DNA from 4 places in the Variovorax sp. P4_D9 genome. Region 4 is predicted to be linked to each of the others. Evidence: predicted binding sites of a transcription regulator. Region 4 holds the regulator's gene; each other region holds the start of a gene.
The links. The regulator sigma-54, encoded in region 4, starts transcription at its own class of promoters, with help from an activator protein. The targets are predictions, from matches to a motif close to TGGCANGNAANCTGCTTT.
Positions count from the first base shown of each region.

Region 1: the regulator sigma-54 is predicted to act here: its motif matches at 2,065-2,082, upstream of AC1DY5_RS11960 (CmpA/NrtA family ABC transporter substrate-binding protein).
Region 2: the regulator sigma-54 is predicted to act here: its motif matches at 3,968-3,985, upstream of AC1DY5_RS02140 (isopenicillin N synthase family dioxygenase).
Region 3: the regulator sigma-54 is predicted to act here: its motif matches at 2,091-2,108, upstream of hmpA (NO-inducible flavohemoprotein).

Region 1 covers NZ_JBFUIU010000082.1:15,945-18,896, forward strand. Annotated here, with positions in the region: gene ntrB (nitrate ABC transporter permease) at 1-631, opposite strand, end outside; gene AC1DY5_RS11960 (CmpA/NrtA family ABC transporter substrate-binding protein) at 642-1,886, opposite strand; partial or broken gene AC1DY5_RS11965 (nitrate- and nitrite sensing domain-containing protein) at 2,209-2,952, opposite strand, start outside.
Region 2 covers NZ_JBFUIU010000009.1:19,969-28,381, forward strand. Annotated here, with positions in the region: gene rutB (pyrimidine utilization protein B) at 1-643, shown strand, start outside; gene rutC (pyrimidine utilization protein C) at 672-1,064, shown strand; gene rutD (pyrimidine utilization protein D) at 1,067-1,867, shown strand; gene AC1DY5_RS02125 (malonic semialdehyde reductase) at 1,864-2,454, shown strand; gene rutF (NADH-dependent FMN reductase RutF) at 2,487-3,044, shown strand; gene rutR (HTH-type transcriptional regulator RutR) at 3,051-3,830, opposite strand; gene AC1DY5_RS02140 (isopenicillin N synthase family dioxygenase) at 4,040-5,026, shown strand; gene AC1DY5_RS02145 (ABC transporter substrate-binding protein) at 5,054-6,100, shown strand; gene AC1DY5_RS02150 (ABC transporter ATP-binding protein) at 6,097-7,236, shown strand; gene AC1DY5_RS02155 (ABC transporter permease) at 7,233-8,135, shown strand; gene AC1DY5_RS02160 (ABC transporter permease) at 8,132-8,413, shown strand, end outside.
Region 3 covers NZ_JBFUIU010000093.1:2,340-10,752, forward strand. Annotated here, with positions in the region: gene selD (selenide, water dikinase SelD) at 1-381, shown strand, start outside; gene norR (nitric oxide reductase transcriptional regulator NorR) at 387-2,018, opposite strand; gene hmpA (NO-inducible flavohemoprotein) at 2,147-3,337, shown strand; gene AC1DY5_RS12960 (YfaZ family protein) at 3,342-4,121, opposite strand; gene AC1DY5_RS12965 (LysR family transcriptional regulator) at 4,211-5,122, opposite strand; gene AC1DY5_RS12970 (sterol desaturase family protein) at 5,269-6,180, shown strand; gene AC1DY5_RS12975 (enoyl-CoA hydratase) at 6,201-6,986, opposite strand; gene AC1DY5_RS12980 (hypothetical protein) at 6,997-7,173, opposite strand; gene AC1DY5_RS12985 (alpha-amylase family protein) at 7,198-8,413, opposite strand, start outside.
Region 4 covers NZ_JBFUIU010000172.1:881-9,293, forward strand. Annotated here, with positions in the region: gene AC1DY5_RS19405 (thiol:disulfide interchange protein DsbA/DsbL) at 1-369, shown strand, start outside; gene lptA (lipopolysaccharide transport periplasmic protein LptA) at 493-1,167, shown strand; gene lptB (LPS export ABC transporter ATP-binding protein) at 1,164-1,958, shown strand; gene AC1DY5_RS19420 (RNA polymerase factor sigma-54) at 1,972-3,558, shown strand; gene AC1DY5_RS19425 (phospholipase D family protein) at 3,561-5,168, shown strand; gene AC1DY5_RS19430 (Crp/Fnr family transcriptional regulator) at 5,086-5,736, opposite strand; partial or broken gene AC1DY5_RS19435 (MFS transporter) at 5,791-6,285, shown strand; gene AC1DY5_RS19440 (YceI family protein) at 6,570-7,187, opposite strand; gene AC1DY5_RS19445 (YceI family protein) at 7,229-7,813, opposite strand; gene AC1DY5_RS19450 (cytochrome b) at 7,810-8,412, opposite strand.

The DNA.
Region 1 (2,952 bases), on a different contig from region 4:
TGAGCTTCAGCACCTTGGCGACGTTCATGTAGTCACTCGGCACGCGCTGCACGCCGACCGCGGTATTGATGATCATCGGCCAGATCGAGCAGATGAAGATGGTCCAGATCGCGGCCGGGTTGGCCCCCTTGAAGACCAGCAGGCCGATCGGCAGCCAGGCCAGCGGCGACACCGGCCGCAGCAGGCTGATCAATGGATTGAACATGCGCGAGAGGAACTCGAAGCGTCCGATCGCGAAGCCCGCCGGAATGCCGACCGCGGCCGCAAGGCCGAAGCCCAGCGCCACGCGCTGCAGCGACGAGAGCACGTTCCAGCCCACGCCCTGGTCGTTCGGGCCCTTGCTGTAGAACGGATCGCTGAACACCGTGAGCGCCTGCTGCCAGGTCGCGAGCGGCGTGGGGAAGCCGGTGGTGCTCCTGAGCGCCACCAGCTCCCAGACCAGCACCAGCAGCGCGAAGCCAAGCAGCGGCGGCAGCACGCGCAGCCACACGGCGCGGAAATCGCGCGGCACGCGCGGCGCCGGTTCGGCGGCCACCGGCGCGGCCGCCGGCCGAGCAGCGTGGGCGACGACCTTGGCTGCGGGCATGACCGGCTTGGCCTCGAGGGGGGAATGGAAGACGGCACTGACCATGGCGGGCTCCTCAGGCGTGGACCTTGAATGCATCGGCGTACTGCTTTGGGTTCTTGCCGTCCCAGACGACGCCGTCGAACAGCTTGCTGCTGCGCATCGTCTCCTTCGGCACCGCGGTCTTGGTGGCGGCGGCGGCCTGCTTGTAGATGTCGATCTGGTTGATCTGCGTCGCCACCTGCAGGTAGTCCGGGTGTTCCTTCAGCAGGCCCCAGCGCTTGTGTTGCGTGAGGAACCACATGCCGTCCGACAGGTACGGGTAGGTGACCGCGCCGTCGTTGTAGAACTTCATGTAGTTGGGGTCGTCCCAGTTCTTGCCGAGGCCATTGGTGTAGCGGCCCAGGATGCGCTGGTTGATCGCGTCGACGCTGGTGTTGACGTAGCTCTTGTCGGCGATGGTCTCGGCCATCTTGTTCTTGTTCTRCAGGCCGGTGTCGATCCACTTGCCGGCCTCGATGATCGCGGCGGTCACGGCGCGCGCCGTGTTGGGATACTTCTTCACGAAGTCGCCGGTGGTGCCGAGCACCTTCTCCGGGTGGTCCTTCCAGATGTCCTGGGTGGTGATCGCGGTGATGCCGATGCCGTCCATGATCGCGCGCTGGCCCCACGGCTCGCCGACGCAATAGCCGTCCATGTTGCCGACCCGCATGTTCGCCACCATCTGCGGCGGCGGCACGGTGATGACCTTGGCGTCCTTCAGCGGGTCGATGCCGTTGGCGGCCATCCAGTAGTACAGCCACATCGCGTGGGTGCCGGTGGGAAAGGTCTGGGCGAAGGTGTACTCGGCCTTCTCCTTGCCCATCACCTTGGCCAGCGACGCGCCGTCGACCGCGCCCTTGTCGGCCAGCTTCTTCGACAGCGTGATCGCCTGGCCGTTGTTGTTGAGGGTCATCAGCACCGCCATGTCCTTCTTCGGGCCGCCAATGCCCAGGTGCACGCCGTACACCAGGCCGTACAGCACATGGGCGAAGTCGAGCTCGCCGTTGACCAGCTTGTCGCGCACGCCGGCCCAGCTGGCCTCCTTGCTCGGCACGATCTTGACGCCGTACTTCTTGTCGATGCCGAGCACCGAGGCCATCACGACGCTGGCGCAGTCGGTCAGCGGGATGAAGCCGATCTTGACTTCCTCCTTCTCGGGCTTGTCCGAGCCCTGCGCCCAGACGGCGGCGCGCAGCGCGGGGTCGAGGCCGACCACGCCCGCGGCGGCGGCTTGCAGCACACGGCGGCGACTCAGTTGGTGTTTCAGCGCATCGGTCATGGGGCTACTCCGGAAATGAAAAATCGAATCGAGAAAACAAAAAAGGCGCCCTCACCGCGCACGGGCTGCTCTGAGTCGAGCCCCTGCGGGATAAGGACGCCTTTGTCCGGTTCGGTGGGCCGCACCCGCCGTTGGATGCCACCTGCCTGAAGACCTTCGTCGGTCTATGTGCTGAGATGAAGCAAGCGGCGTGCCAGTCCTGGTTTGCTATGAAAAAGAGAGCATCGAAGGACCGTCGATGCTTGTCAGACCCCGGATCCAGATCGAATTTCCGGCGCCGCACATTGCTTGTGCGGTGCACCATTCCGGGCCTGCAGCGCACTCAGGGGGCCTTGTCGGCGGGCAGGTACTCGGCCATCGCGAGCACCGATTCGGCAACCTCGACCAGCCGCCGTCCCTGGTTCATCGCGGTCTGGCGCAGCATCTTGTGCGCCTCCTCCTCGCTGATGCGGCGATGCGCCATCAGCAGGCCCTTCGCGCGCTCGACCAGCTTGCGCTCGTTGAGTGCGGCGCGCACGGTGTCGAGTTCGTCGCCCATGGCCTGAAGCCGGCGCGACTGCTCCTGTACCATGTCCAGAATGGAACGTTCGAGCTGCCGGCCGTAGGCTGCACCGGTGGACGGGCCGGACGGGGAGGGCGCGCTGTCCGGCATCGCGACCGCATCGAGGAAGAAGTCCGCCGTGCTGTCGCGCTCGCCCTGCAGGCTGACGAGCAAGGCCTCGTGGGCCTGCAGCTCGGAGCGCGCCTGGGCCGTCTTCTGTACGCAGAGCTGCCGCAGGTCGGCGGCGAGCCGTTCCTCGATGGCCTGCATGGCGTCGATGCGGCGCGAGCAGCAATCGAACCAGCTCTGGCTCAGTTCGCTGTCGAGCGCCACCCCGGCCGGCGCGGCGCAGGCGATGCGGCGCAGCCGCTCCTGCTCGGCCAGCTGGGCAGGGGACTGGAGGGTGCGCCAGGCCTCTGCCAGTCCGGGGGCCGCGAAGTCGGTGAATAGCTGGAAGCAATGCTCCTGCGAGTCGATCAGGTGCAGCCACTGCTGTTGGCGCGCGCCATCGTTGCGGCCCGAGGC
Region 2 (8,413 bases), on a different contig from region 4:
CATGCAGAACGCCTATGCGTCGATCGGCGGCTACGTCGACGCGGCAGGCTTCGACATCTCGGGCGCGCAGGGCGTGATCGACAACATCGCGCGCAGCATCGCCGCCGCACGTGCGGCCGGCATGCGGATCGTGTTCCTGCAGAACGGCTGGGACGCCGGCTATGTCGAGGCAGGAGGCCCGGGCTCGCCCAACTGGTACAAGTCGAACGCGCTCAAAACCATGCGCAGGAAGCCCGAACTGCAGGGCAAGTTCCTCGCCAAGGGCGGCTGGGACTACGAACTGATCGACGCGATAAAGCCGCAGACCGGCGACATCGTGATCCCGAAGACGCGCTACAGCGGCTTCTTCAATAGCACGCTCGACGGCACGCTGCGCGCGCGCGGGATCCGCAACCTGGTGTTCACCGGCATCGCGACCAACGTCTGCGTCGAGTCGACGCTGCGCGACGCCTTCCACCTCGAGTACTTCGCCGTGATGCTCGAGGACGCCACGCACGAGCTCGGCGGCGAAGCGATCCAGAAGGCGGCCGTCTACAACGTCGAGACCTTCTTCGGCTGGGTCTCGACGGTCGACGATTTCTGCCGCACCCTCGCGCCCCGAGCCGCGTCCCAAGCTACCCCGGCCGAAACGGCCACCGCCTGATACGAGTCTATCCCGAGAAGGAGCAACCATGCCCAAGCAAGCCATCATCCCGCCCGGCACCACCACCCCGATCGCGCCCTTCGTGCCCGGCACCATGGCCGACGGCGTCGTCTACGTGTCGGGCACCCTGCCCTTCGACAAGGACAACAACGTCGTGCACGTCGGCGACGCCACGGCGCAGACCCGGCACGTGCTCGAGAGCATCAAGAGCGTCGTCACGACCGCTGGCGGCACCATGGACGACGTGACCTTCAACATGATCATGATCAAGGACTGGGCCGACTACGCCAAGGTCAACGCGGTCTACGCCGACTACTTTCCGGGCGTGAAGCCGGCACGCTACTGCATCCAGTGCGGCCTGGTGAAACCCGACGCGCTGGTCGAGATCGCCTCGATAGCGCACATCGGCACGAAGGCCTAAGCATGCCGCTGCATTTCGAGGTGCATGGACCGGCCGAAGGCGATGCGGTGCTGCTGTCGTCGGGCCTCGGCGGCTCGGCCGGCTTCTGGCAGCCGCAGCTCGGCGCGCTGCTCGCGGCGGGCCATCGCGTGATTGCCTACGACCAGCGCGGCACCGGACGCAGCCCGGCCTGCCTCGCCGAGGGCTATGCGATCGCCGACATGGCGCGCGACATGATCGAGATCATGGACACGACATCGACGCCGCGCTGCCACATCGTCGGTCATGCGCTGGGCGGCCTGGTGGGCTTGCAACTGGCGCTCGACGCGCCCTCGCGGGTCGCCAGCCTGGCGCTGGTCAATGCGTGGTCCCGCCCCAATCCGCATTCGGCGCGCTGCTTCGATGCGCGCCTCGCGCTGCTCGGCGCCCGCGGCCCCCGCGCCTATGTCGAGGCGCAGCCGATCTTCCTGTACCCCGCCGCTTGGTGCGCCGGGCATGCACAGCGCGTCGCCGACGAAGTCGAGCATGCCGTGGCGCACTTCCCGGGCGAAGCCAACATGCGCGCGCGCATCGCCGCGCTGCGCGCCTTCGACGTCGATGCTCGACTGCCGGACATCGCCGTGCCGACGCTGGTCGCGGCCGCCACCGACGACGTGCTGGTGCCCTGGACCTGCTCGCAACGCCTCGCCGACGGCCTGCCCAACGCCACGCTGGACCGTGTGCCGCACGGCGGCCATGCGCACAGCGTGACCGACCCCGAGACCTTCAACCGCAGCCTGCTGGCATTCCTGGCCCGCGTGACGACCCCCGAGACCACCCCATGACCCGCACCCTGGATGACGCCATGCTGGCGACCCTCTTCACCGAAGCCCGCTCGCACAACGGCTGGACCGCCGAGCCGGTCTCCGACGCGATGCTCCGCAAGCTGTACAAACTGGCCCGCATGGGTCCGACCTCTGCCAACTGCTCGCCAGGCCGCTTCGTCTTCGTGCGCACTGCGGAGGCGAAGCAGCGCCTTGCGCCGGCCTTGTCGAAAGGCAATCTCGAGAAGACGATGAGCGCGCCCGTGACCGTGATCGCCGCGTTCGACAAGACCTTCTACGAAGAACTGCCGAGGCTCTTCCCGCACGGCGATGCCAGGAGCTGGTTCACCGGCAGCCCCGAGCTCGCGCACGAGACCGCATTCCGCAACGGCACGCTGCAAGCCGCCTACCTGCTGCTCGCCGCGCGCTCGCTCGGCCTCGATGCCGGTCCGCTGTCGGGCTTCGACAAGGGCAAGGTGGACGCCGCGTTCTTCGCCGGCAGCACCTGGACCTCGAACTTCCTGATCAACCTCGGCCGCGGCGACGCCTCGAAGCTGTTCGGCCGCCTGCCGCGCCTCGAATTCGAGCAGGCCTGCACCCTGGCCTGAGCACGGCCAAAACCCTTCGAGGAGTCCCGCCCATGTTGAACGCCACCGCACTTGCCGCTGCATCGAATGCCGCCGCTGCCGCACCCGACAGCACAGGCCTGTCGCTGGAAAAGACCGACTACCGCAACGCCATGTCCCGACTGGGCGCGGCGGTCAACATCATCACCACCGATGGCCCCGCCGGTCGCGCCGGCTTCACCGCCTCCGCGGTCTGCAGCGTGACCGACGAGCCGCCCACGCTGCTCATCTGCCTCAACCGCACGGCGTCGGTGTATCCCGCGTTCCAGGCCAACGCCGTGCTGTGCGTAAACGTACTCGCCGCCGGGCACCAGGCGCTGTCCGGCGTCTTCGGCGGCAAGACGCCGATGGACGATCGCTTCGCCGCGGGCTGCTGGCGCACCGGCCGCACGGGTTCGCCCGTGCTCGAAGGCGCGGCCGCATCCTTCGACTGCCGGGTCGTGCGCAGCACCCACGTCGGCACCCACGACGTGCTGTTCTGCGAAGCCGTGGCGATCACGCTCGGCGACGCCGCGCACGGCCTTATCTACTTCGATCGGCGCTATCACGACATCGTGGCCCAGCCCCACTGACCCTCGCTACAACGGCGCCGAAATTCCTTCGAGGACGATGCGCTGCACGTTGGCCACCGCCTGCTCGAAGAACTCCGGGTCGTCGAGCGTGCGGCCGGTGATGGCCTGCACCTGGACGCCGAAATCGGCGTAGTGCTGGGTGGTGGCCCAGAGCGCGAAGATCAGGTGGTGCGGGTCCACCGTCGCCAGCTTGCCGGCGGCCACCCAGTCGCGGATCACCTCCGACTTCCGGTCGACCAGGTCGCGCAGCTCCTGCCCGAGTTCATCGCGCAGCAGCGGCGCGCCCTGGATCATCTCGAGGCAGAACAGGCGTGATGCATCGGGCTGGTCGCGCGAGATCACGAGCTTGCGCCGGATGTAGCTGCCGATGGCTTCGCGCGGGTCCTGGTCGGCATGAAAACCGCGCAGCGGCTCGAGCCAGACAGCAAGCAGCTCGCGCAGCACCGACACATACAACTCCTCCTTGTTGGCGAAGTAGTAGAGCAGGTTACTCTTGGACACGTCGGCGCGCGCGGCCACCTGGTCGACGCTGGTGCCATGCAGGCCGAAGCGCGAGAACAGGCCCAGGGCGGCGGCCAGGATCACGCTGCGCTTGTCCTCGATCTGGCGCAGGCGCCGGCTCAGCGCGGCTGGACTGCGCGCGACCCGAGCCCGCTTCGCGATGACGCGTTGCGGCGCCTTGGCCTTGCCCGGCTTCACCGTCGCGCCCGCCCGTGTCGTGGCCGTTCGCCCCGCTGGTGTCTTTGGCATGTGCTGCTGTGCTCCTGGTGTGTCGTCGAATGTCACGCGTCGTTTCCTTGCACGAGTCGTACCCGCGCATCGCCCCTGGCTGGACTATGCGGCGCACCATGCCGAGGCGCAGGGGTCCGCGCGGTCGGCGGCCGCGCCGTCGCAGCCTAGTGTATTTGTCCATTTGGTCCAACTGGCATGGACGTTGCATGTCGTGCTGCACAGCGCCCCTCTGGCCTGCCCGTCTCGTCCTTTCGGAACCTGTCATGACTTCCATCCCTCTCATCGACCTCGGCGGCAACATCGATCCGCAGGCGCCGGCCGCGCGCGACGCCGCCGCCAACCTGTACGACGCCCTGAGCAGCATCGGCTTCGCCTACATCGCGGGCCACAACGTGAGGCGGGCCTCGCGCGACGCGGCCTTCGACGCCTCGCGCGAATTCCACGCCTCGCCGCTGGAGCGCAAGCAGTCGATCGCGATCAACGGCTTCCATCGCGGCTACATGGGCATGGCGACCTCGACCATCGTGACCTCGTCGGTGGCCAAGGTCACGCGGCCGAACATGAGCGAGTCGTTGATGCTGATGCACGAACTGCCGCCCGACGATCCGGGGCTCGTCGCCGGCCTGCCGCTGCAGGGCCCCAACCGATGGCCGGACTGGATTCCGAACTTCAGGCCGAGAGTCGTGAACTACATCGCCGAAGTCGACGCGCTGGGCCGCTACATCGTGCAGTTGATCGCGATGAGCCTGGGCATGCCTGCGCGCGAACTCGACCATCACTTCGACAAGCCCACCACCTTCCTGCGGCTGCTGCACTACCCGCCGCAGCCGCCGGTGCAGGACGAGCAGATGGGCTCGGCGCCGCACACTGACTACGGTGTCATCACGCTGCTGGCCCAGGACAACGCCGGCGGCCTGCAGGTGCGTCCGCGCGGCGGCGACTGGATCGAGGCCCCGCCGATCCCGGACACCTACGTGCTCAATGTCGGCGACATGCTCGCGCGCTGGACCAACCAGCGCTTCGTCTCGACGCCGCACCGCGTCATCAACCGCTCGGGCGGCGACCGCTACTCGCTGCCCTACTTCCTCGACCCCGGCATGGACGCGCTGATCGAGTGCCTGCCGACCTGCACCGACGACGCCCATCCGCCGCTGTACGAGCCGGTGCACTACGGCGACTACCTGCTCGACCGCCTCAACCGCAACTACGACTACCGCCGCGCACCCGTCCCCGGCGCCATCGAGGCCTGACTCCTCCCACTCTTCCCGAAAGCATCCATGAACGCTCCKCTCAATCGTCGCGAAACCCTTCTCCGCAGCCTGGCCGCCGCCACCGCGCTCGGCCTGCCAGGCCTGTCGGCCTTCGCCGCCTCGCCGCTGGTCGTCAACACCTACGGCGGCCGCTGGGAGAAGTTCTGGCGCAGCGACCTGCTGCCGATGTTCGACAAGTCCAACGGCGTGCAGCCCACACTCGACGTCGGGCTGGGCAAGAACTTCATCGCCAACCTGCGCGCGGCCGGCATCGAGAAGCCGCCCTACAGCGTGCTGATGGTCAACGAGAACATCGCCAGCGTGGTGCGCGACGAAGGTTACTTCGAGCCGATTCCGCCGGCCAAGGTGCCGAACCTCACCAACGTCTTTCCGAACCTGCGCAACCCGGGCGACAACGGCGTGCGCGGCATCGTATCGACGATCGGCATCGGCTACCGCAAGGACCTCGTGAAGACCCCGCCCAAGTCGTGGACCGACCTCTGGACCAACCCGGAGTTCAAGGGAAAGATCGGGCTCTACCAGATCGGCAACACGGCCGCGATGCTGTTCCTCCTGATGACCGCCAAGATCTACGGCGGCTCGCAGGATGCGATCGACCGCGCCTTCGTCGAGATCAAGAAGCTGCTGCCCTTCACGCAGGCCGACTGGAGTGGCACGCTGTCGACCATGCTCACGCGCGGCGACGTCACGGTCGCGGTGATCGACTTTCCTGAAATCGTGGCGCTCAAGAAGAAGGGCGTGCCGGTCGAGATGGTGGTGCCGACCGAGGGCGTCGTGGCCTTCGAGCAGTCGTTCAACATCCTCAAGAACGCGCCCAACAAGGAGGAGGCGTACAAGTACCTCAACTTCATCCTGCAGCCCGAGGTGCAGCTGATGATGGCCAAGGAGTTCTACACCTCGCCCACCAACACCAAGGTGCAGCTGCCGGCCGAGCTGGCGGCCGAGGTGCCGGTCAGCGGCAAGGCGATGGCGTCGATCGTCGGCTTCGACTGGAGCAGGGTGAACCCGCAGCTGCCCGCCATCACCGACCGATGGAACCGGGAGATCAAATGAGCGCCGTGATGTCCGCCGGCGCGCTGCCGGCCTCCGCCGATGCCTCGGCAGCGATACGCCCGCGCCGCATGACGCGGCTTACCTTCCGCGGGCTGCGCAAGGGCTTCCAGTCGATGACCGCGATCCACGCGCTGGAGCTCGACACCGAGCCCGGCGAGTTCATCTCGCTGCTCGGGCCCAGCGGCTGCGGCAAGACCACCACGCTGCGCTGCGTGGCCGGCTTCGAATACCCCGACCAGGGTGAGGTGCTGCTCGACGGCGAGGACATCACCGACCTGCCGCCGGAGCGCCGCGACATCGGCATGGTGTTCCAGAACTACGCGCTCTTCCCGCACCTGACGGTGCGCCGCAACTTGGCCTTCGGCCTCGAGATGCGCAATATGCCGAAGGCCGAGATAGTGCGCCGCATAGACGCCGTGCTGGCGATGGTGCAGCTCGCAAGCATGGCCGACCGCTATCCGCGCCAGCTCTCGGGCGGCCAGCAGCAACGCGTGGCGCTGGCGCGCGCGCTGGTGATCGAGCCGCGCCTGCTGCTGCTCGACGAGCCGCTGGCCAACCTCGACGCCGTGCTGCGCGAGGACATGCGGGTGTTCATCCGCGAACTGCAGAAGCGCATCGGCATCACCACGCTCTACGTGACGCACGACCAGGCCGAGGCAATGGTGATGTCCGATCGCGTGGCCGTGATGCTCGGCGGCAGGCTGCAGCAGTTCGACGTGCCCGAGGCGATCTACCTGCGCCCGCGCAGCGTCGACGTGGCGCGCTTCATCGGCCGCTCGAACCTGATCGAGGGCCGCGTGCAATCGATGCTGCCCGGCGAGAACGGCTTCCTGCGCTATCGCGTCGAGACCTCGATCGGTGCGGTCGAGGCCGATTTCGACCAGCCGCTGCTGCCGGGCCGCGCGGTGCACGTCACGATCCGGCCCGAGGCGATCCACTTCGACGGCCGCGGTCCGTTCCAGGGGCTGGTCAGCACCAGCTACTTCCTCGGCAGCAGCGTCGAGCACACGGTGCAGTGCGGCGATGGCCTGTCGCTGCTGGTGCAGACCGCGCCGGGCCAGCGGGTGGCGGCCGGCGCGGCCAGCGGCATGCGCTTCGAGACCGGCCACGCCTGGATCATCGCGGGGAACGAATGAGCGCCGCCATCGCTTCCGCGGCGCCGCTGCCGCGGCCCACGCGCACGGTGCCGCTGGCGCGCCGCGCCTTCTGGCTGATCGCGCCGGCGCTGGTGCTGATCGGCGTGTTCCTGGTGCTGCCCTATCTCAACATCGTCCTGATGAGCCTGCGGCCGCCGGCCGTCGGCGCGCCCTACGGCGCCGGCTTCACGCTCGGCAACTACGGCCGTGCGCTTGGCGACGGCTACCTGCTGGGCGTGCTCGGCGACACGCTGCTACTCGGCCTGACGGTTACGCCGGTCTGCCTGCTGCTGGGCTACCCGGTGGCCTACCACCTGGCGCGCACCAGCTCGCGTTGGGGCAGCCTGCTCTACGTGCTGGTGCTGTCGCCGCTGCTGGTCGGCGTGGTGGTGCGCAGCTTCGGCTGGCTGATCCTGCTGTCGGGCAACGGCGTTGTCAACCGCATGCTGCTCGATCTCGGGCTGGTCCAGACCGGCCTGCAGCTCATGAACAACCGGCTGGGCGTGACCATCGCGCTGGTGCATGTCTTCCTGCCCTTCATGATCCTGCCGCTGGTCGGCGTGATCCAGAGCATCGACCCGTCGCTCGAGTCGGCGGCGCGCTCGCTCGGCGCCTCCCGGATCAAGGTGTTCTGGCGGCTGGTGCTTCCGTTGTCGTGGCCCGGCATCCAGGCCGGCACCATTCTCGTCTTCGTGCTCTCGCTGAGCGCCTACGTGACGCCGGTGATGCTCGGCGGTGCGCAGGTCAAGACGATGTCGGTGCTGGTGGTGCAGAACCTGATCGACAACTTCCAGTGGCCCGCCGGTGCGGCGCAGGCGCTGGTGCTCACGGCTTGCGGCATGCTGGCGGTGGCGCTCTATATCAGGCTCACGGGCAGATTCATGAAGGGGCTGGCATGAACCGCCGCGCACCGCTTTCGCACCGCGTGGCCGATGGCCTCGGCCTGCTCTACGTCGGCGCGGTCTACGTTTTCCTGCTGCTGCCGATCGCGATCATCGTGCTGATGTCGCTGAACGCCGGCGAGTTCATGACCTTCCCGCCGCAAGGCATCTCGCTGCGCTGGTTCGGCGCGCTGTTCGCCAACGAGGCCTTCATGCGGGCGATCCGCACCTCGCTGATGCTGGCCGCCATCGCGACGCTGATCTCTTCGGCGATCGGAATCGCCGGTGCGATTTAC
Region 3 (8,413 bases), on a different contig from region 4:
GCGCTGACCGACGTCACGGGCTTCGGCCTGGCCGGACACACGCTGGAACTCGCGCGCGGGGCCGGACTGACCGCCGTGATCGAGTGGTCGAAGGTGCCTTTGCTGGCAGGCGTCGAAGCGCTGGCCGCCGAGGGCTTCGTGACCGGCGCATCGGGCCGCAACTGGAGCGGCTACGGCGCGGAGGTCGAACTCACAGCCGACCTGCCGGCCACCGCGCAGGCACTGGCGAGCGACCCGCAGACCGCCGGCGGCCTGCTCGTGAGCTGCGCACCCGAGGCGGTCGATGCGGTGCTGGAGATCTTCCGCAGCGAAGGCTTCGGCGCCGCCGCGGTGATCGGCCGCACCGAAGCCGGCGCCGCCGGCCTGCGCATCCTGGCCTGAAGGCCTCAGGGCGCCGCGCCCGGCCCCTTGCCGGGCTCCAGCGCGACGCCCAGCCGCTTCGCGAGCCGGATCAGGTTGGCTCGGTCGAGACCGAGGGCCTGCGCCGCCGCCGCCCGGTTGAAGCCATGCGCCGCCAGCGCCGCCCGGACCCGCTCGCGCTTCAGCGCATCGACCGCGTGCTGGAGCGGCTCGCCCTCTGTCGAGATGCCGGCGCCGTTGTCCGGCGGCGCTGTCGGCTCGGGGTTTGCCGCGGCCGGCGCGGCATCGGCGGGGTGCGCCTCCAGTTCGAGATCCTCCGCGCTCAGGCTCAGGATCCGCGGCCGCTGCGGATGCCGGGCACGCGCCTTCAGCACGCTGCGCCCGAGCAGGTGCTCCATTTCGCGCACATTGCCCGGCCAGCCATAGGCCAGCAGCGCCGCCTGCGCGCTCGCATCCAGCCGGGCGGCACCGATGCCGAGCCGGGAGCGGTTCTCCTCGAGGAAGAAGCCGCTGAGCAGAAGCACGTCGCGGCCCCGATCTCGCAGGGGCGGCACGCGCAGCGGATAGGCGCTCAAGCGGTGATAGAAGTCGGCCCGCAGCCGCCCGGCCCTCACCTCCTCGGCCAGGTCGCGGTTGCTGGCCGCGATTAGGCGCACATCCACCCGATGCTCGCGGTCGGAGCCCAGGCGCTGCAGCTGGCCGCTCTGCAGCACGCGCAGCAGCTTGGCCTGGACCGGCATCGACAGCTCGCCGACCTCGTCGAGGAACAGGGTGCCGCCGTCGGCCAGCTCGAACTTGCCCGGGCGGTCGCCGCCGGCCCCCGTGAAGGCGCCCTTGACATGGCCAAAAAGTTCGCTCTCGACCAGCGTCTCGGGCAAGGCCGCGCAGTTGAGGCTGATCATCGGTCGCGCCGCGCGCGCGGAGCCGGCATGGATCGCTTCCGCGACCAGCTCCTTGCCGACGCCGGTCTCACCCTGGATCAGCACCGACAGCTCGCTGCCGGCGACCAGCTGGATGTCGGCCAGCAACTGGCGCATGGCCGCACTGCGCCCGATCAGCTCGCGTGCCCGCGGCGCGGCGGCGAGCCTGAAGCCCTCGGCGCGCAGGCTCTCGAGCGCAACCCGGTTCTCAAGCTGCTCGATGCGGCCGGCCACGGTGACGATCGACGCGGCCAGGTTGGCGAACAGCTGCAGCGCCGCGAGGTCTGCTTTCGTGAAGCGGTCGGGCTGCAGGGCGTCGAGCGTGAGCAGGCCCCAGATCCGCTGGTTGAGCTGGATCGGGCAGCCGACGCAGTCGTGCACGTCGAGATCGCCATGCACTCCCTCGACCAGGCCGTCGTAGGGATCCGGCAGCGCACTGTCGGACGGAAAGCGCAGCGGCCCGCCGGCCCCCAGCAGCGCCGCGAAGCGCGGGTGCTCGGCGAGCCGGAAACGGCGGCCCAGCGTGTCGCGGCTCAAGCCATCGACCGCCAGCGGCAGCAGGCTGCCGTCTTCCAGCCGAAGAAGCGCCGCCGCATCGCAGGGCAGCAACACCCGCAGCGACTGCAGCAAGCGACGATAGAGTTCCTCGCCGGGCAGGCCGGCGGCCATGTCGGCGACCAGCGGCGCAACCGCTTCGAGCAGCTTGTCCGCAGTCAGATGGACACGAGTATGAGTCATTGAGACATGATGTTATTCGAGTCAAAAAGACACTGATCACGCCAAGTCATTGATTTTCCTGGTGACTGTGGCTGGAACGGGTATTGCAGTGCACAAGACATCCCATGTGAACTCCAGGAGCCCTTTTCGTGCTGACCACCCAACAAAAGTCCATCGTCACCGCCACCGTGCCGCTACTCGAAACCGGCGGCGAGGCATTGACGACCCACTTCTACCGGATCATGCTCGCCGAGCACCCCGAAGTGCGGCCGCTCTTCAACCAGGCCCACCAGGCCAGCGGCGACCAGCCGCGGGCGCTGGCCAACGGCGTGCTGATGTATGCCAAGAACATCGACCGGCTCGAGGCGCTCGGCGACCTCGCCGGCCAGATCGTCAACAAGCACGTCGCGCTGCAGGTGCAACCCGAGCACTACCCGATCGTCGGCGCCTGCCTGCTGCGCGCCATTCGCGAGGTGCTGGGCGCCGAGATCGCCACCGACGAGGTGATCGACGCCTGGGCCGCGGCCTACGGCCAGCTCGCCGACATCCTGATCGGCGCCGAGAAGCAGGCCTACGATGAGCGCGCCGATGCACCGGGCGGCTGGCGCGGCGCCCGGTCGTTCACGGTGGTGAAGAAGGAGGCCGAGAGCGAGGAGATCGATTCCTTCTACCTCGCGCCGACCGATGGCGGGGCGATCCTCGACTTCAAGCCGGGCCAATACATCGGCCTGCGGCTGGAGGTCGACGGCAACGAGATCCGCCGCAACTACTCGCTGTCGGCGGCGCCGAACGGCAAGACCTACCGCATCAGCGTCAAGCGCGAAGCCGGCGGCCTGGCTTCCAACCACCTGCACGACCAGGTCGGCGAAGGCGCGACGGTCGAGCTGTTCCCGCCGGCGGGCGCCTTCACGCTGGAAGCGAGCGAGCGGCCGCTGGTGCTGATAAGCGGCGGCGTCGGCATCACGCCGACGCTGGCGATGCTCGAGGCCGCGCTGAAGACATCGCGCGCAGTGCATTTCATCCACTGCGCACGCACCCGCAGCGTTCACGCCTTCCGGCACGCCATCGATGCGCTGGCGCACAAGCACCCGCAACTCGAGCGCTTCTATTGCTACGAAGTGGTGGCCAAGGACGCAGCGCAGGGCGATGCGCCGCACGCGGTGGGCCGGCTCGACGCCCAGAAGCTCGCGCAGTGGCTGCCGGCGACGCGCAACATCGATGCCTACTTCCTCGGCCCGAAGCCCTTCATGCAGCAGGTGAAGAGCGCGCTGCGGACGCTGGGCGTGCCTGATCGGCAGGCCCGCTACGAGTTCTTCGGGCCGGCCTCGGCGCTCGAATAGCGACTTAGAACTTGAAGCCGGCGCCGAAGTAGGGCCCGCCCAACGCCATCTTGTTGAGCAGGCCGTCGTCAATCTTGTAGCTCAGGTAGCGATAGCCGAACTTCAGCGAGACGGTGGGCGAATACTGGTAGCTGGCGCCGGCCACGGCCTGTCTGCTGGAGGAGGCGCTGCCCTCGCCCACGTCCAGGTAGCCCAGCAGCGACCACTTGTCGTTGAGCGGCATGAGGGCGCGCACGCCCACGATGCCGTTCCAGCCGCTGCGCGAGTCCTCGATCAGGCCTCCGAGGTCACGCAGGCTCGGCGCGATGTCCACGTCGGTCTTGACATTGAGATAGCGGCCGCCCGCGAGCACGTCGACGGCCAACGGCCCGTTGAACACGCGGTAGGTGCCCGCAATGGTGTAGATCTGCTGCACGTAGTCGACGTTGTAGCCGCCCAGGAGCCCACCGGCGACCTGGTTGGAGACGCCGAGCTTGATGTACTGCATGTCGAGAAAGCCGCCCCAGTCGCCCTTGCGGGCCTCCAGCGTGCCCATGGCGCCGAAATCCAGCGCTTTCAGCAGGGTCGTGGACTTCACCGAGACGGTGCTGCCGGGCAGGGGCCCGAGCTTCAGGTCGGACCGGACACCGGGCGTCCAAAGGTAGGGAATGAATTCGAACTGCCAGTCGTTGGTCGATGGAAGGCTCTGGGCCGCGGCCGGAAGGCAAGCCAGCGTGGCGCCGAGGCCGCAGAACGTGAAGAGGAAGGACCTCGCCGGGGACCGGCCGTGCAGGAATGAACGCATCGTGTTCGTGGCCTCGATAGGACTGTCGGATCGCCATGATAGGGGCCGGAGTGACCCGCGCGGCGGCAGTCGTGGGCTGGATGCGACGCTCACGCGGGGCCCGCCGCCGAGGCTCCGACCGGCAGCCGGCCGATGATCAGCCGGGCCATCGGCGACGGCGTGCGCCCGTTCAGCGTCACGACGCCCATCTCGGACGCGGTGAGCGGCAGGCCCTCGACCGCCAGCGCCCGCAGCCCGCCGGCCTCGAGTTCCTTCGCCACCGCCGCGTGCGGCGCAGCGAGCACGGAGTCGCAATCGAGCGCCATCGCCTTCAGCAAGCCGACATCGTCGCATTCGAGCGCCAGTGAGAGGTCGCTGGCCGACGGCAGGCCCAGCAGCCGAGCGAACGTGGCCCTCACGGCCGCGGGCAGCCGCACCGACAGCACGCCATGGGACCACAGCTGCGGCAGCGTCACCGGCCCGCGGTGCCCGAGCGGGTGGCCATCGCGCACGTAGAAGCCTCCAGGCTCCTGCCGCAGCGGGCGCAGCGTGAGGCTGCTGTCGGTCGGCAGGTCGCGCGTGTCGGCGACGAAGAATTCGATGTCCTCCTCCCGCAGTCGCGTCAGCAGCAGCTGCCAGTTGCTGATCTCGAGCCGCAGGTTGATGCGCGGGAACTCGCGCCGCATCGAGGCCAGCAGCGGCGCCAGAAAGGTCGCCGCGGGAAACGGGCCGGCACCGAAGGCGGTATCGCCGAGCTCGAGGCTGCGGTAGAGCGCGATGTCGCGCTCCAGGCAGCGGTTGTCGAACACCAGGCGGCGCGCGCGGGCGACGATGAACTCGCCGGCCGGCGTCGGCACCACCTCCTGGCTGCCGCGGTCGAACAGCAACAAGCCGAGCTCGGCCTCGGCCGCCTGGATGCTGCGCGTGAGGGCCGGCTGGCTCAGGTGCACCTGCTCGGCGGCCCGGATGAAGCTGCGGCGGTCGGCGACGGCGACGATGTGCGTCCAACGCTTGAGGTCCATGCGACTTCCTCAATGACAAATTGCAGTCACTGCATTGAAATTACCCCCACTATGCATTGGACTCAATAGGTGGAAATCGCAAGAATCGCGCTCCAAGGAGCCCGGACACGTGCCAGGGCCCACATTCCCCAAAAAGGAGACAAAGCGTGAACCTGGTCCAGAACACCATCCTGGTGGCGATCCTTCTGTTTTTTGCGCTGCTCGAAGTGGGCTCCCGCAAGCACAAGGACTTCCACGCCACCGCCGACGACACCAAGCTGGAACTGTTCATGTTCCTGTCGCTGCTGGCTTTCTCCCAGCCCCTCGTCTTCGCCGTCACGGCCAAGCTGTGTGCGCTCCTGATGCCGGCGCAGCGTGATACCTGGGCGCACCTGCCGTGGTGGGCCATGGGCGCGATCCTGCTGGTCGCCGACGACATGACGCAGTATTGGTGGCACCGCATCTCGCACTCGCCGCTGCTGTGGCCGCTGCACCGCGCGCACCACACGGCGCACTACATGAGCATCCGCGTCACCTACCGCAACAACTTTTTCTACTACCTGATGATGCCCGGCCTGTGGGCCTCGGGCGTGCTGATCTACCTGGGCTTCGGCAACGTCTACCTGGTCTACATCGTGATCAAGCTGACCATCATCCTGGGTGCCCACAGCGCGGTGCCGTGGGACGCGCCGCTCTATCGCATCAAGTGGCTGCATCCGCTGGCCTGGATGCTGGAGCGCACGATCTCGACGCCAGCCACGCACTGGGCGCACCACGCGCTCACCAACGACGACGGCATCGGCCACTACAAGGGCAACTTCGGCAACCTGCTGTTCGTCTGGGACCTGCTCTTTGGCACGGCCAAGATCACGCGCCGCTACCCGGCAAAGGTCGGCCTGCAGGACGACCTGGTGTTCGGCAAGGAGCGCTGGTTCGTCGAGATGTTCTATCCGCTGATCCATTCGCGCCGCGCGCACTCCGCGCTGGTGCCCGGTGGCCGGGCCTATGCCGAGGCCGAGGCCGAGGTCGACGGCGATGCCGGCGTCCACGCACCGCGAGCGCTGGCGAGCAAGTCGTGACTTCGAACGTGCGGGCCGGCCTATTGATCTGAGCGCGCCTTCTCGTCGATGAAAGCCTTCATGTACCGCTGCGGCTCACCCGTTGCGAAAGCGCTCGCGAATTCGTCCACGCCCTTCAGGATCGAGGTCTCCAGTGGTTCGTGCTGCCATTCGCGCAGCAGCCGCTTTTGCTGCCGCACCACCACCGGCCCCAGAGAAGCGAACTGAGCGGCGGTGCGCGCGACTTCGGCGTCGAGACTCTCGGGCGCAACCACGGCATCGACCAGGCCCCACGACAGCGCGCGTTCGGCATCGATGTTGTCACCGGTCAGCAAGAGCCAGTTGGCACGGGCGTTGCCGATCAGCCGCGGCAGCAACGCTGCATGGATGATCGAAGGAATCCCGACCTTGACTTCGGGCATTCCGAACTCCGCCTGACTGGAGGCGATGCGGATGTCGCAAGCCAACGCGAGTTCGAGGCCGCCACCCAGCGTCCAGCCGGGTATCCGCGCGATGACGGGCGCTGGAAACTGGCGCACCGCTTCGCAAAGCTGCCTGAGCCTGTCGATGAAGGTCCTCGCCGACCCGACATCGAGCGCGCTCATCTCCTTGATGTCGGCACCGCCGACGAAGGCCTTGTCGCCGCTGCCGCGAAGGACTACGGCCCGGACGCTCGCATCGCCGGCAAGCTGCCGCAGCGCGCCGGTCAGGTCGGCGATGACCGGCGTGCTCAGGATGTTGAGCGACTTCGCTTCACGGATCGCGATGGTGGCGATGCCTTCGGCATCGATGGCGACGGCTGCGTGGTGAAACAAGAATTCTGGCACGGCGGATCTTTCAGAGCTTTTCGAATCGGATGTCCTGGATGACCTTCTTCCAGAGTTCATTCTGGCTCGCGACCAGCCGCGAGAAGTCGGCGCGCGACATCGGGCTGGGGATCGCGCCCTGCCCTGGCCCCAGCGCCCCGTGACCCTGGTAGTCGCCTTCGCGCCCCGCGGCGGGTGGAAAATGCAAGGAGCTTAGCGCCGCCACACCGCTTCAGACGTCACTGCGCTTGAGTAGGTAGTCGAGTCCGCCGACGCGGAACCAGCGGTAGCCGTAGGGCTCGAGCAGGATGCAGTGGCGGCCATCGGCGTCTGCCTCGCTGTGGTCTTCCGAGAGCAGGTTGGTGAGTTGCTCGCCGCCGGCACCGATGGCGCTGGCGGCGAGTTCGATCTCCAGCGGGTCGGCAACCAAGTTGTGCACGAAGAGCACGACGTTGTTGCGCCACGCGTAGCGCATCACCAGCACCGACTGGCGCGGCTGCGGCAGCACCTTGAAATCGCCCCAGCTGACCTCGGGGATCTCCTGGCGCATGCGCAGCGCGCGCTCGGTCCAGTTGAGCAGCGAATCCGGGTCGCGCCGCTGCGCCGCGACGTTGACATGCTCGAAACCGTAGGCCCCGCCGGAGATGACCGGCCGCACGGGCTTCCCGGCCGCCGTGAATCCGCCGTGCGGCTCTGTCGACCACTGCATCGGCGTGCGGGCGCAGTTGCGCTCGGGCAGCGACAGGTCGTCGCCCATGCCGATCTCGTCGCCGTAGCGCAGCACCGGCGTGCCGGGCAAGGTCAGCAGCAGGCTGTAGGCCAGCTCGAGCCGGCGGCGGTCGCTGCCGAGCATCGGCGCGAGGCGGCGGCGGATGCCGCGGTCGTAGAGCTGCATGTCCTTTTCGGGGGCGAACTCGGCAAAGACCCGTTCGCGCTGCGCTTGTGTCAGCCGGCCCAGGTCGAGCTCATCGTGGTTGCGCAGGAACAAGCCCCATTGCGAGGTGGCAGGGCGCGGGCGCGTCGCTTCCAGTGCCTTGGCTAGGGGCCGGCTGTCGCCGCTCGCGAGCGCATAGAACAGATGCTGGTTCACATGGAAGTTGAACATCATGTGGATGCGTTCGCCCTCGTCGCCGAAGTACTGCATGTTGGTGCGCGGCTGCACATTGGCCTCGCCGAGGATGATGGCCTGGCCCTGGCGCCATTGAAGCAACTCGCGGAACTCGCGCAGCATGTCGTATTGCGGCACCGGCCTGGTGACGTCCGCCCCTTTGGTCGAGATGACGAAGGGCACGGCGTCCATGCGAAAGCCGGAAACGCCGAGCTGTGTCCAGAAGCCCATGATCTTCAGGATCTCGGCCTGCACCCGCGGATGGCTGGTGTTCAGGTCGGGCTGGAAGTCGTAGAAGCGGTGGAAGTACCAGCGCTTGGCCACCTTGTCGAAGCTCCAG
Region 4 (8,413 bases):
AACGACACCGAGGCCAAGCAGCGCTTCTACTATGCGCTCGAGGCCATGGGCAAGGTCGACGAGCTCCAACCCAAGATCTTCCAGGCCATCCACCAGCAGCGCCTGAACCTGACCGGCGATGCTGCGATCCTCGCCTGGGTCGAGAAGCAGCCGGGCCTCGATGCGAAGAAATTCGCCGAGCTGTTCAAGTCCTTCTCGGTGGTCGGCAAGGCAAAGCGCGCTTCGCAGCTCACGACCGACTACCAGGTGGCCGGCGTGCCGGCGCTCGGCGTTGCTGGCCGCTGGTACGTCGACGGCGACACCGCCGGTTCGCTCGATCGTGCCCTGCAGACGGTCGACTTCCTGGTTGCCGAAGCCCGCAAGACCTGAGCGAGCGGGCGGCCCCGCCGCCCCACTGCCGCCACGAAGCCCGCTTCCGCGGGCTTTTTCGTCAAGGCCGCGCGAGTGGCGTCCCGGGGACGCATACAATCGCAGAGCAAGTTTCGTGCCTCTATGACATCTCCCTTTCTCTTCCTCCCCCGCCGCCCCCTGCGCGTGCTGTTCCTCGCCAGCGTGCTGGCCGGCTTCGCATCGCTGGCCCAGGCCGAGCAGGCCGACCGGAGCAAGCCGATGAACATCGAGGCCGACGCGATGCGCTACGACGACCTCAAGCAGACCAGCGTGTTCACCGGCAACGTGGTGGTGAACAAGGGCACGATCCAGATCCGCGGCGCGCGCATCGACGTTCGCCAGGACCCCGAGGGCTACCAGTACGGCGTCGTCACGGCCGACCCGGGCAAGCTCGCCTACTTCAAGCAGAAGCGCAATGCCGGCACCGACGAGTGGATCGAGGGCGAGGGCGAGGTCATCGAGTACGACAGCCGCGCCGACAACGTGAAGTTCATCCGCCGCGCGGTCATGCGCCGCCTGATCGGCGCCACGCCCAGCGACGAGAGCAGCGGTCCGCTGATCGTCTATGACCAGAGCAACGACACCTTCACCGTCAATGGCTCCTCGCTGCCGCCGAATGCCGGCGTGGCGACCCAGCCGGGCGGCCGCGTGAAGGCCATCCTGACGCCCAAGCCGGCCACCCCGCCGGCGGCCGGCGCCGCCAAGCCCGCCGCCACGCCGGCGCCGGGCAACAGCCTGCGTGCCACCACCACGCTCGGCGGAGACCTCAAGAAGTGATCGAAGCAGCGGGTATCAGTGTCAGCGACGGCCAGCCGGGCAGCCGGCTGGAGGCGCGCAGCCTCGAAAAGAGCTATGGCAGCCGCAAGGTCGTCAAGGACGTGTCGCTGGCCGTGCAGAAGGGCGAAGTGGTCGGCCTGCTGGGCCCCAACGGCGCCGGCAAGACCACCTCCTTCTACATGATCGTCGGGCTGGTGCGCGCCGATGCCGGCGAGATCACGATCGACGGCGAGCCGATCGCCCACATGCCGATCCACCGCCGCGCGCGCATGGGCCTGAGCTACCTGCCGCAGGAGGCCTCGATCTTCCGCAAGCTGACGGTCGAGGAAAACGTGCGCGCCGTGCTCGAGCTGCAGAGGGAGCCCGACGAGCAGGGCGGGATGGTGCCGCTCTCCAAGGCCCGCATCGAGGAGCGTCTGGCCGAACTGCTGGCCGACCTGCGGGTCGACCACCTGCGCGATTCGCCTGCGCTGTCGCTGTCCGGCGGCGAGCGCCGGCGGGTCGAGATCGCGCGCGCGCTGGCGACCCAGCCGCGCTTCATCCTGCTGGACGAACCCTTCGCGGGCATCGACCCGATCGCGGTGATCGAGATCCAGCGGATCATCAATTTCCTGAAGGAGCGCGGCATCGGCGTGCTCATCACCGACCACAACGTGCGTGAAACGCTGGGCATCTGCGATCACGCGTTCATCATCAGCGACGGGCATGTGCTGGCACAAGGCACGCCCTCGGAGATCGTCGACAACGCCGAGGTACGACGCGTGTACCTGGGCGAGCACTTCCGGATGTAGGAGCCCAATCTCGATGAAGCAGGGGCTTTCGCTTCGCGTCTCGCAGCATCTGGCGCTCACGCCGCAGCTGCAGCAGTCGATCCGGCTGCTGCAGCTCTCGACGCTCGAGCTGACCCAGGAAGTCGAACAGATGCTCGACGACAACCCGTTCCTCGAGCGCACTGCCGAGGAGGCGGCGCGCGAGGAATTCGGCCTTGAAACGGCGGATGCGCCGGTGCGCGACGAAGATCGGCAGGCCGAAGGCGATGCCGACTTCACGCCGGGCCCCTCGGCGCCGGCTGAAGTCGCGGTCACCACCTCCGACACCGAGACGGCCACCACCGACGCCGTCGACGGCGAGCCCGACTGGGAAGGCGACGGCACGGTCGACCTGGCGCCCGACGACAGCGAATGGGGCGGCGACGCCCCGGCGCGCACCAACAACCTGGGCGACGACGAGCGCACCGACGCGACCGAGCTGGCGCGCAGCCAGGAGTCGCTGCAATCCTTCCTGCACCGCCAGGCGCTGGGCCTGCGGCTCAGCGAGACCGACCGCGCCGCGCTGCGTTTCCTGATCGAATCGCTCAACGACGACGGCTATCTCGAGGACTCGCTGCCGGCCCTGGCTTCGGGCCTGGCCGGCGACGACAACGACCAGTTCGACGACCTGGTGCACCACTTCCAGGTCGCGCTCGGCCTGTTGCAGAGCCTGGAGCCGGTCGGTGTCGGCGCGCGCAACCTCGGCGAGTGCCTGACGATCCAGCTGCGCGCCTTGGCCCGGCCGGACGAAGGCGCCGACGAGGCGCAGGTGCGCGAGACCGCCATCGCGATCTGCAAGCAGCCGATGGAGCTGCTGGCGCGGCGCGATTTCAAGCGGCTGGCGACCCTCACGCGCAGCAACGAGGAAGAGGTTCGCGCGGCCCTGCAACTGATCGCCAGGCTCGAACCCAAGCCCGGCCGCCGCTTCGTCGACGTCGAGCGCAACGTGGTGATCCCCGACGTGATCGTCACACGCATCGGCAACGGCACCAACACCAACACCAAGTTCCGCGTCATGCTGAACCCCGAGGTCATGCCGCGGCTGCGGGTCCACGACATCTACGCCGGCGCGCTCAAGCAGCACAAGGGCGAAGGCAGCCAGGCCCTGTCGCAGCGGCTGCAAGAGGCGCGCTGGTTCATCAAGAACATCCAGCAACGCTTCGACACCATCCTTCGGGTGTCGAACGCGATCGTCGAGCGGCAGAAGAGCTTCTTCGTGCACGGCGAGCTGGCGATGCGGCCGCTGGTGCTGCGCGAGATCGCCGACGAGCTCGGCCTGCACGAGTCGACCATCAGCCGCGTGACCACCGCCAAGTACATGGCGACGCCCTACGGCACGGTCGAGCTCAAGTACTTCTTCGGCTCGGCGCTGGGCACCGAGACCGGCGGCAATGCGTCGAGTACCGCGGTGCGGGCGCTGATCAAGCAGTTCGTCAGCGCCGAGGACCTCAAGAAACCGCTGTCCGACAGCCAGATCTCCGAAATGCTCAAGGAGCAGGGGATCGAATGCGCGCGCCGCACGGTGGCGAAATACCGCGAGGCCCTGCGCATCGCGCCGGCCAATCTGCGCAAGGCACTCTAGCGATGCCTCGCGGCGCGGGCCTGGCGGTGCGCGGGTGGCGGCTCGGCGCGGCACTGATGGCGGCGACTCTCCTGGCCAGCGGCTGCGCCATGCTTCCGGCCGAGTTCGAGCGCCAGCCCTCGAGCGCGATCGCGGCCTCCGCGGACACCACGCTGGGGCGGATCGCCAAGGCCTCCTCCCCCGATCCCGACCTGAGCGGCTTCCGGCTGATGGCGGGCGGGGACTTCGCGCTCGACACGCGGCTTCAGTTGGCGCGCCGCGCCGAGCGCACGCTGGACGTCCAGTACTACCAGATCGAGAACGACGAGACCGGTCGCTACTTCCTGCGCAGCCTGCGCGACGCGGCGCTGCGGGGCGTGCGCGTGCGGCTCTTGATAGACGACCTATATACCTCCGGCGAGGACGAATTGCTGCTGGCGCTGGCGGCGACGCCGAACCTCGAGCTGCGGCTGTTCAATCCGTTTCCGGCCGGGCGCGGCAGCATGGTGCAGCGCTTCTCGAGCTCGCTGTTCGACTTCGACCGCGTCAACCGCCGGATGCACAACAAGCTCTTCATCGCCGACGGCGCGATGGCGGTGGCGGGCGGGCGCAACATCGGCAGCCAGTATTTCACGCAGACCGCGGGCGCGAACTTCCTGGACATCGACACCTTCGTCGCCGGTGCGTTGGTGAAGCGCCTGGGCAGTCTCTTCGACCTGTACTGGAACAGCCCCTACGTGCGGCCGATCGGCACCGTGGTCGCTTCGTCGCTCGCGCCCGAGGAACTGCAGCGGAGCTTCGAGCAGGCCACCGGCCCTGCCAACACCCCGGCGCCGCGGCGGCCGGCCCCGAACGACGTCCTGGGCTACGCGCCGCTCGGGCCGGAGCTGAAGGGCGGCGCCCGGCTCGACCTGATCTGGACCCTGGCCGAGGCCTATGCCGACTCGCCCGACCGCGTCATCGGCAAGACCGCGTCCTATGGCGGCGTGCCACTGCTCGATGTCGACAGCGTGCGCTACAACGTGATCGAGCAGATGCGGCGCTCGCGCTCCGAAGTCACGCTGGTCTCGCCCTACCTGATCCCGGGCAAGGCCGGGCTCGAGGTGATGCGCGAGGTCCGCGGGCGCGGGGTCCGGATCAGCGTCGTCACCAACTCGCTCGCGGCCACCGACGAGCCGGTGGTCCATACCGGCTACCGGCGCTACCGGCCCGACATGCTGCGGCTCGGCGTCGAGATCTACGAGCTGAGCTCGGCGCGCACCAAGCGCAGCGTGCGGCTCGGGCTGTTCGGCTCGCAGGTCGGCCGGCTGCATGCGAAGGCGGCGATCTTCGACCGCCGCGCGCTGTTCCTGGGTTCGATGAACTTCGACCCGCGCTCGGACAGCCACAACACCGAGATCGGCCTCTTCATCGCCAGCCCCGAGATGGCGCAGCAGATGCTCAAGCTGCTCGACGTGCTGAAGCAGCAGGGCGCCTACCGGGTGCGATTTGCCGAGGGCGGCGAACAGCTCGAATGGGTCACGATGGAAGACGGTGCCGACCCGGTGCTCACCGTCGAGCCCGACTCGGGCCTGTGGGACCGCGTGATGCTGGAGCTGCTGGCGCCGTTGGCGCCGGAGAGCCTGCTGTAGGACTCGCGGGTTCCTGGCCGGCCGGTGAGGCGAGGCTGAGGCGTCCGGTCGGCCACATAGTCGCCGAGCCTGTCGATGGCGTGGACCACGATCGTGCGCCGCTCCAGGCTGACCAGCCCGCGGTCGGCCAGTTCGCGAAAGTGTCGCGACAGGGTCTCCGGCGTGAGGTTGACTGTGCCGCGACCACGTTCTTGTGGATCGACAGCTCGATCTTGGCGGGCGTCATGCTGCCCGGCGGAAGCAGGCGCAGCAGGTAGGTCACGAGCCGCGCGGCCGGGGGCTGGAGCGAAAAGGATTCGATGTCGTCGACCACGTTGCGCATCCGCATCGACAGGCTGGCCAGCATGCGCATTGCGAAGCGGCTGTCGTTTTCGATCAGCTGCACGATCGCGTTGCGCGGCGGGTAGAGCAGCAGGCTGTCTTCGAGCGCCTGCGCCGTCAGGTAGTACGGGCGCTCGAGCAGCATCGTGATGTCTCCGAAGCTACCTCCGGGAGCGACGAAGTCGAGTGGCTTGTCGATGCCCTGCGAGGACACCAGCGACAGCTTGACCTTGCCCGACACCAGCATGTGGAAGCCCTCGCACGGGTCACCTCGCTTGAAGAGCACCTTCCGGCGTTCGGCATGCAATCGTACATCGACCGCATCAACATCGGCATCCGGTCCAACAACGCCGATTTCCTGAACCACATCGGACTGACCCTCGATGACAAGGGCAGCCAGGGTTTCCTGGCCTCCGCCTTCATGCTTGGCTACGGAATCTCAGCCTGGTCTCACGCTCTTTTGCGTCGCGCTCTTCGGTGTTCGCCGAAGCCTGCTCTGCGGCCTGCTGCAATGGGACGGCGTCACGGCCATCTCGCCCGGCTTCGACAGCTATGGCAGCCTGCTGGCGTCGCGCATCCTGCTCGGGGTCTCCGAAGGGCCCTCTTCTCGCTCGCCTCGTCCTACATCAAGGCGCATTTCGAGGACCGCGAGAACGGCAAGCCGAATGCCTTCGTCAACATGGACACTGGCCTGAGCCTGGCCATCGGCTTTTCGCTGATCAGCCTCATGCTGGTCCATTTCCAGTGGCAGACCTCGTTCTACCTGCTGGGCCTGATGAACGACGGACTCGGCATCCGCTCGTTTTCGCCTCTCCCCGCCTGAATACAGCGCTCCTCTTGACTGTGTGACGACGTGGGCGGGGCGTTGAATCCGTGAGGGAAAACGCAGCCCTGCCTCCCTGCAGCCGATCAACGGGTGGTCGGCTACGGCGTAGCGTACGGATGCAGGCTCACGCAGCGAACGGGTCGCCTTGATTCAAATCAAGCGATCCGGCGACTGCGGCTAGAGGAAAACCAGGTGCAAATGCAAGGCGATTGCGAATGCCGAAGACGCGACGCGCTGTCGGCTCGCGCGCCGCTTCACTGGATGTTCACCGCCTCGACCTGCACCAGCAGCCTGACCTTGTCCTCGAAGCCGAAGGTCAGGCCCCAGTTGATGCCCCACTGGCTGCGCTCGACCGTGGTCTCGAAGTCGCCGCCGCAGATCTGGCGGTTGATCAGCGGGCTCAGATAGCAATTGAAGCGGTTGGCCTTGAGCATCACGGGGCGGGTCTGGCCCATCAGGGTCAGCGTGCCGTTGACCTGCGTGACCTTGTCGCCGCTGAAGTCCAGGCGGTCGGAGACGAAGCGGGCGGTCGGAAACTCGGCGACGTTGAAGAAGTCCTTGCTCAGCAGGTGGCGGTTGAGCAGGTCGACGCCGGTGTTGATGGAACTGATGTCCATCGTGATGTCGACCTTGCCGCCGGTGCCCGACGGGTCGATCTTGATCTTGCCGTCCTTGGTGCTTAAGCGGCCGCGGTTGGTGGTGGTGCCATAGTGGCCCATCTCGTAGTTGACGAAGGTATGGGTCGGGTCGACCACGTAGCTGGCGCCCTTGACCGGTCCGCCCGCCGGCTTGGCCGCCGCTTCGGGCGCCTGCTGGGCGCCGGCCAGTGCAGCCGCGGTCGTCAGCGTGGCGAGGGTGAGCAGTTTCTTCATGACGAGCCTTCGGGTGAACGTGGAAAAAACGTCGGTGGACCTCACAGGGGGCCGAGCCCGCTCAGCACCAGCTTGAAGCGGACCTGGACCTCGTCGGCCACCATCGAAGTGTCGGTCCATTCGCCGTCGCCGATCTTGAAGGCGAGGCGCTGGATCGTAAAGCTTCCGCTGGCGGTCGACTGGCCAGAGGACTGCGTGATCTCGACCGGCACCAGCACCTCCCTCGTGCTGCCCTTGATCGTCAGCCGGCCGGCGACCTCGAAGCGACCGACACCCAGCGCCTTGATGCTGCTGGAACGGAAGTCGGCCTTGGGGAAATGCTGGCTGTCGAACCAGGCCGCCTTGGGCAGTTCGGCGTCGCTCTGGGGCAGGCCCAGGCTGGCGCTCGCGACCTCTATCTGCAGCGCCACGCCGCCGCCCTCGGGTTTGCGCGGGTCGAAGGCCACCTGGGCGTCGAACTTCTTGAAGCTGCCTTCCACCGGCACGCCCATCTGCTTGGTTATGAACACGATCTGGCTCGCGGCCGGCAGCAGCTTGGCTGCTGTCGCGGGCTCGGCGCCGGCCGCGCCGGCCACGAGGAATGCGGCCGTGCAGAGCAAGGCGCGGCCGAGGGCAAACAGGGTCATGGGAAATGCCTTCGGCGAGGAAGCGGCGACATGCGGTCGAGCAGACCGTCGCGGTCGATGAAGTGATGCTTGAGCGCGGCCGCGACATGGACCGCCGCCACCGCCGCGAGGCTGAAGGCGCCGGCGCGGTGCAGCGGCTTCAGCACCGATTCGGCGAACTCCTTGTCGACCGGCACGAAGTCCGGCAGCGGCAGCATGCCGAGCCAGACGATCGGCAGACCCAGCGCCGAGCTGTACGCCCAGCCCAGCAGCGGGACGGCGAAGAACAGCAGGTACAGCAGCAGGTGCAGCCCGCGGTGCGCGGCCAGCTGCCAGGCCGGCATCGCCGACCGGATGCGCTCCGGCAGCGGCGGCGGCGGGTGCGACAGGCGCCACAACAGGCGCAGCGCCGACAGCGCCAGGATCGTGATGCCGGCCCATTTGTGCCAGTTGTAGAGCTTGAGCCGCAGCGGCGAGAAAGGCAGGCCGGTCATCGACAGGCCGACGCCGAGAGAAGTCAGGATCATCAGCGCCAGCAGCCAGTGCAGGGCAATCGCGATCGCGCCGTAGCGCGGGGCGTCGGGGGCATCGGCCAGGGGGCGTGGAGGCTCGGCGGGCATG